DNA from 3 places in the Xenorhabdus ishibashii genome. Region 3 is predicted to be linked to each of the others. Evidence: riboswitches for the same ligand, from Rfam matches in the RefSeq annotation. Region 3 holds a riboswitch; each other region holds the start of a gene.
The links. Region 3 has a riboswitch for thiamine pyrophosphate ahead of thiD (bifunctional hydroxymethylpyrimidine kinase/phosphomethylpyrimidine kinase). Riboswitches for the same ligand answer to the same signal wherever they lie in the genome.

Region 1: another riboswitch for thiamine pyrophosphate. It lies ahead of thiB (thiamine ABC transporter substrate binding subunit); the one in region 3 lies ahead of thiD (bifunctional hydroxymethylpyrimidine kinase/phosphomethylpyrimidine kinase).
Region 2: another riboswitch for thiamine pyrophosphate. It lies ahead of thiC (phosphomethylpyrimidine synthase ThiC); the one in region 3 lies ahead of thiD (bifunctional hydroxymethylpyrimidine kinase/phosphomethylpyrimidine kinase).

What each region holds. Positions count from the first base shown of each region.
Region 1 covers NZ_NJAK01000001.1:1,257,405-1,259,738, reverse strand. The annotation lists gene thiP (thiamine/thiamine pyrophosphate ABC transporter permease ThiP) at 1-446, opposite strand, end outside; gene thiB (thiamine ABC transporter substrate binding subunit) at 422-1,435, opposite strand; TPP riboswitch at 1,569-1,673, opposite strand; gene rppH (RNA pyrophosphohydrolase) at 1,796-2,326, shown strand.
Region 2 covers NZ_NJAK01000001.1:2,018,256-2,020,589, forward strand. The annotation lists gene thiC (phosphomethylpyrimidine synthase ThiC) at 1-1,199, opposite strand, end outside; TPP riboswitch at 1,347-1,470, opposite strand; gene Xish_RS09570 (amidase) at 1,612-2,334, opposite strand, start outside.
Region 3 covers NZ_NJAK01000001.1:3,158,957-3,161,290, reverse strand. The annotation lists gene fbaB (class I fructose-bisphosphate aldolase) at 1-58, shown strand, start outside; gene thiD (bifunctional hydroxymethylpyrimidine kinase/phosphomethylpyrimidine kinase) at 120-920, opposite strand; TPP riboswitch at 962-1,054, opposite strand; gene cspE (transcription antiterminator/RNA stability regulator CspE) at 1,178-1,387, opposite strand; gene Xish_RS14940 (amino acid permease) at 2,260-2,334, opposite strand, start outside.

The DNA of each region.
Region 1 (2,334 bases), 1.9 Mb from region 3:
AAGAAAATGTGTGCCAGCAAAATCCCTTGTAGACCATAAGGTGTAAAACGATATTCAACACCCATCCATTGGAAAATATTAGCCAGCCAGCCGGTCTGACCATAAACGGTGAGAATACCAAACAGGGCAACCAAAACAGGAAGAATCAATGTCATGGCGCATAAGCGCAGAAATAGTGTCTTGCCGGGAAAGTGGCGCCGGAAAAGTGCCCGTGCCAGAAAAATGGCGGGTGTTACCGATAAAACGGCAGATAGAAATGCCTGCCAGAAGGTGAATCGAATGACATGCCAGAGATAACTGTCATTCAATAGTTCCTGCCAATGGCTTTCAGGCGCATTGAACCACAGCGCCCCGAATGCTGACAGGGCAACCATAATTAACAGGCCGGAGGCAATAACCCCCGGCAATAACCAACCCGCGATTAACGGCTTACAGCGCTTTGCCATGTACGTATCCATTTTGTACGGTGTTTTGCCACATCATCTGCGTTGAATTGCAGCGATTTCTCAGGAATGGGAAGTTGTTTGAAAACGTCGTGCAAAGTGATATCAATGACAGGATACATCCATTGGGTTGTTGGAATGACTTGCTGAAATGCCGGAGAAAGCATGAAGTTCATAAACTTCTGTGCCAGTTCTGGCTGTTTACTTGAGGTCACTTGAGCGGCCACTTCAATCTGCAAGTAGTGTCCTTCCTTGAAGATAGCGGCGGCGTAGTTATCTTTTTTCTCCGCCATAATGTGATAGCCCGGTGATGTGGTATAGCTCAGCACCATATCACCTTCACCTTTCAGAAACAGGCCATAGGCTTCACTCCAACCTTTAGTGACGGTGAGTGTCTTTTTGGCAACTTTCTGCCACTCCTGAGCGGCTTTGTCGCCATAGAGTTCCTGCATCCAGAGCAGTAGCCCCAAGCCCGGCGTGCTGGTGCGTGGGTCTTGGTAAATAATCTTCCAATTCTGGTGGTTATTGATTAATTCATCCATACTTTTGGGGGGATGAGGCAGGGTATTTTTGTTGTAAATAAAGGCAAAATAACCGTAATCGTAAGGAATAAACGTCGTGTTGTGCCAAGTGATGGGTAATTTCAGTTTTGAGGTATCGACGTGACTTGGTGTGAATAACCCTGTTTGCTGAGCGGCTTGAATCAGGTTGTTATCTAAGCCCAGTATAATATCTGCTGGTGTTTTTTTACCTTCTATCCTTAAACGGTTCAGTAAGGATACGCCATCTTCCAACGCAACAAGTTTCAGTTCACAGCCACATTCCGCTTCAAAGGCTTTTTTGATGGCAGGCCCTGGCCCCCATTCAGACGCAAATGAATCATAAGTATAAACTGTCAGGGTAGGCTTTGCCTGACCTGTTTGAGCAAAGACACTGGCAGAAATAGATAGCATACTGATAGCAATAAAGCTGGAAAATAATTTCGTAAACACTTTGCTCTCCTATAGTTTCATATATCAATAATTAAAAATATTGATAATTATGTACATTAATTATTAATGTTTATTATTAGCAGATAGCAAAGGATCTGAGAAGATGCTAAATGAAAATGACATCGGTTATATCAATGATTAGCGTCTCAAATCCCTACGGCGGTACTAACCGGTTCAGGTTCGACGGGTCTGTTCTCAGCAGGACTGTTTTGCGACAGCCGCACCCCGTTGAGATGGCGGTATTGTAGAGACTTCGGTTACGTCTGCAAAGTCTAATCATAGAGGTTTAGGTTTACCGCTTGAGATGAGTGTGAAACAATTAGCTATCTTTTTAAATTTGTTATATCGAGAGGTAGTCTGGTGATCGATGATGATGGCTACCGCCCGAATGTAGGAATTGTAATTTGTAATCGCCAAGGGCAAGTTTTGTGGGCCCGCCGTTATGGGCAGCATTCCTGGCAGTTTCCTCAGGGGGGTATCAATCCAGGGGAATCACCAGAGCAAGCGATGTATCGCGAGTTGTTCGAAGAAGTTGGTTTAAGTCGCAAAGATGTACGGGTTCTCGCCTCAACCCGAAGTTGGTTGCGTTACAAATTACCCAAGCGTTTGGTGCGTTGGGATACAAAGCCTGTTTGTATCGGGCAGAAGCAACGTTGGTTTTTATTGCAGTTATTGTGTAATGAAGCGGATATTAATGTGCAGCGCAGTAAGATACCGGAGTTTGATGGTTGGCGTTGGGTTAGTTATTGGTATCCTGTCCGGCAGGTAGTTTCTTTTAAACGGGATGTATATCGCCGCGTGATGAAAGAGTTCTCTTCTATTGTGATGTCAACGCCGGAGCCTGCTTCATTATTGCATTCTCCTTATTTACATCGTCGTAGAAAAAGTTAGGTAATTGC
Region 2 (2,334 bases), 1.1 Mb from region 3:
ATTTCGCGGAAGTGAGTGTAGAGGAAATTTTCTTGATGATGGGAAAGGCACCATTTCGCCATAATTGAGCCGCCACGGGAAACAATGCCGGTCAGACGTTTGGCGGTCATTGGTACATAACGCAGCAGTACACCCGCATGAATAGTGAAATAATCCACGCCTTGCTCGGCTTGTTCCAGCAAGGTATCGCGGAACATCTCCCATGTCAGATTTTCTGCGATGCCGTTGACCTTTTCCAGTGCCTGATAAATCGGAACAGTCCCAATCGGAACTGGGCTATTGCGCAGTATCCATTCGCGGGTTTCGTGGATGTAGCGTCCGGTGGAGAGATCCATCACGGTATCTGCGCCCCAGCGGGTAGACCAAATCAGTTTTTCCACCTCTTCTTCAATAGAGGATGTGACGGAGGAGTTACCGATATTGGCATTCACTTTCACCAAAAAATTGCGGCCAATAATCATCGGCTCAGATTCAGGATGGTTAATGTTAGCGGGAATAATCGCACGACCGGCAGCAACTTCCTGACGGACAAACTCCGGTGTGATGTTTTCCGGTAAGTTGGCACCAAAACTTTGCCCTGCATGTTGCTGGCGCAAGATTTCACTGTGAATACGCTCACGCCCCATATTTTCGCGTAGTGCGATAAATTCCATTTCTGGTGTGATGATCCCTTGGCGTGCATAGTGTAACTGGGTAACCCGTTTGCCCGATTTGGCTTTTAGTGGATGCGGACGATGATGAAAGCGCAGGTGATCCAATCCGGCATCAGTAAGGCGCTGTTGCGTGAAATCGGAGCTGAGAACCGAAACAGGCTCGCTATCATTGCGTTCATCAATCCACGGTTGGCGGCGTTTAGGTAAGCCTTTCTCGACATCCAGTATGGCCGCCGGATCGCCGTAAGCGCCGGAAGTGTCATAAACGGGAACGGATTCGTTTTCCTCAAATTGGGGATTTTCTTTTGTGCCACCAATGAATGTGGGAGAAAGTTGGATCTCACGCATCGGCACTTGAATATCTTGACGTGAGCCTTCAAGGTAAATGCGCTTTGAATTGGGGAAAGTGATGCCTTGAACGGAATGAATAAATGCTTGAGCCGCGTCTCGCTGAGCCTTGCGTGGCCTTGCGGGATGGGCTTTTGGCGAAATATCCGCCGTTGGAATAACAGTATTCGAAATAACGATATCGTTGGACTTAGACATAGCAAATTCCTGACTGTGTTATCGCCTGTCTCATTGTTGATCAGGCTTAAGTTGAGAAAATTGCTTGTCTGGAGCTCGCAGGGAGTAATGGTTGATGCTGTTTGGGGTCTGTACATGTATTTGCATAAATGTACGATGACTGGCAGCGGGGTGATTACTCTTGTTCCCTTCGCGGGTATTAGCCCGATCAGGTTCTGCGGATCCCGAATTAACGGTCTCAGCCTGTGTTTACATGATGCAAGGTAAACACTAGGCACTCCGACAAGAAAACACCCCAGAGTATAAAGGGGATTATAAAAACTACAACCTAAAATTAGGGGCAGTCTCTATCGTAGTTTGCATTCCAAAACGCAGTGGCGATTTTCTTAATGACAAAGGGAACAGGTTTGATTTTTGTTTCCACAAAGATTCATCAAATAGGTGGATGAAGACTATGCCAATGAGTGACTTGCTGATAAGCCCAGCCAGCCTGTATCATCGTAACTTCATCAAAATGTGGAGCAACGATTTGGAATGCAATTGGTGTCCCAATTTTGGTTCGGCCACAAGGTAACGTGATCGTGGGGTGACCAGTAAAATTAAATGCGCTAGTGTAATATGACATATCGTTACCTTGTCCCAAAATGTCCATTACTTTATGAGTTAAGTCTGCAATTGCTATTACTGGTGAGAATATAACGTCCACCGATTCGAAAATACCGTTGATGCATCCTGTAAGGTTTGCTCTACGCGATCTCAATTTCTGATAGTCGAGAGCATTAACACTATGACCAAGATCTAATAGTTCCGCAATACCGGAGCCATATTGCTTCCTCATTAACGGAAAAGTTTTTTCATGTGCTACAGCAGCTTCAATCGAGCATATCGGATCCCAGTCTTGTGCGGCTTGAAGAGTGTCAGGCATAGTAATATCTACTAGCTTCGCCCCTAATTTGATGAAATGGTCGAGCGTTTTAGTTAGCGCTAATCTTGTGGGTTCATCTACGCGATCTAATGCCCAAGTAACATCGACACCGATACGCATATTACGCACTCCACGGGTCATCAGCGCTAAATAATCTGGTACATGGAGTGTGCTAGAGGTAGGGTCTTTCGGATCACGTCCAGCAATGGCTTGTAGCATAGCCGCAGCATC
Region 3 (2,334 bases):
TGAGTTAATCCACTCCGTACAGGATGTTTATCTCGATAAGAAAATTACCATCGCCTAATCAAGTTATTAGGTTCACTACTTTCAAGATGGGGATCTCTGCATCCCCATTATGCAAGAATTCACCACCATTGATGAAAATGGTGAACCGGCCCAACACCATGACCAACTTGCAAACTATCCGCCTGTGTCAGAGCATTTTGTAAATATGTTTTGGCAACTGGCAGCGTGCTTTGCCAATCAGAATAACGCGGACGCAATGCAGCAAGTGCTGCCGACAAAGTACAACCTGTCCCATGAGTATGCCGTGTATTTACTCTGGGAGCGGTAAAACGCCACTCCCCTTCCGAGGTAAAAAGCCAATCAGGGCTTTCCTCATTATTCAAATGCCCACCTTTCAATAACACTGCCTGACATCCCATTGAACATAATGCTCTCCCCTGTCGCAACATTTCATTTTCGGTATCAGCAAGATCACATTTCAATATGGCTGCCGCCTCCGGCAAATTGGGAGTAATCAAAGAGACGATCGGCAGCAATTGCTCTACCATTGTGGTAATAGCCTCCGGTGATAGCAAAGGATCACCACTTTTCGCTACCATAACTGTATCCAATACAATGTAGGGAATAGGATAACGATGTAACGACTCTGCTACTACAGTGATATTAGCCGCATTTGACAACATCCCAATTTTGGCACTGTCTATCCTGACATCTGAAAGCACTGATTCTAGCTGAGCAGCAACAAAAAGAGGATCAAGCTCATAAATTGATTGTACGCCCAGTGTATTTTGTGCAACCAATGCAGTAACAACTGTCGTACCATAAGCTCCAAGCGCAGAAAAGGTTTTTAAATCGGCCTGAATGCCGGCACCACCGCTAGGATCGGTTCCTGCGATAGTGAGTGAATTAATTCTCATTATAATGGTTCCTGTCACCAGCTAAAGAAAAGCGGGTATCGGAACAAGGGATACCATGACTTCCCTACGCTGGCATTATCCAGATCAGGTAATACGGGTACTTCTCAGTTCAATAAAGAACGCCCCGAGTCAAATAAAAATCACTCTATTAGTACCCTAATAGAGTGATATTTGCAATAAGTTATTGTCAGATATTAAAACTGAACTAACGATAAGTATATTTAGCCAGTAATCAGATACCAGACAAATTAAATTTGTTACTATAAAGTTGTGACGTTTGCAGCAGCAGGACCTTTAGGGCCATCCTGAATTTCAAACTCAACTCGTTGGCCTTCAGACAATGTTTTAAATCCATCTTTCGTAATCGCAGAAAAATGTACAAATACATCTTTGCTACCATTAGCTGGAGTAATAAAACCAAAACCTTTAGACTCGTTGAACCACTTCACAGTACCAGTGATTTTTGCCATTTCAAAAATTTCCTTTGAATCACTTTATTAGCCTGTTGGCATAAAAACAAACAAACCAGTATTAGTTACTATTATTTATTTAACAGAACAATACTTCGTTTACCCATATGTTTTATCACATACTCTTTATATAATCGCAAGCCATTTTTTTCAGGTGCTGGAGCCAACGCACATATTTAAAATTCTGAATCTCTATTCCTGCTTGAAACTTCTAAACAATCTGTAAATAACATAACTGCATGAATTAATGTAAAAATAAAAAACCACCTCAAAAAACCTCCTTAATAGAGGTAATACATAATACTATTTTTCATATCTGTTATGGTGTAGATCAGGAAGTTATTGTTATGAAAAATTAATTTCAGATAAAAATAAAAATTATATCTCATTCCCCTTATTATTTCTGAACATACAATATAACCGCCTTACATATAACCAGTTTAATTTTTGTTTATCATTTATTAAATATCATTCAATTATAATATATTGAGGATATCTTTATACGATCAACTGATTCCATAAAGAAAGCGCATGCTATTGGAGGGGGGAAAGTTTAAAAAAATTATATTTTCAAAAAAGAGTATAGCCACTCTCATTCTGAATTATAGAAAAAATATAGAAATAATATTTCATTAAAATGGAATTAACCAGATAATGATATTTATTTACTCATAATCATATGATACAACCCTTTTATCTATGATAAAGGAAAATATCTTCGATTCGCTTTGAGGAATTTATATTTCCAGTTACACACAATAACAGTAATGTACTATTTAGCTGGCTATACTGGTTTGTGTAGTTAACAATAACAATCAGCCGGACATAATACCCGGCTGAAAAAACGTGACATGGCTTAACAACTAATTCATTTATCTTTTGGCTTTCTTTGAGTGAACAATCAAATAGCCAACCCATAAAATACCAATCCAAAATGGCATCAAGAT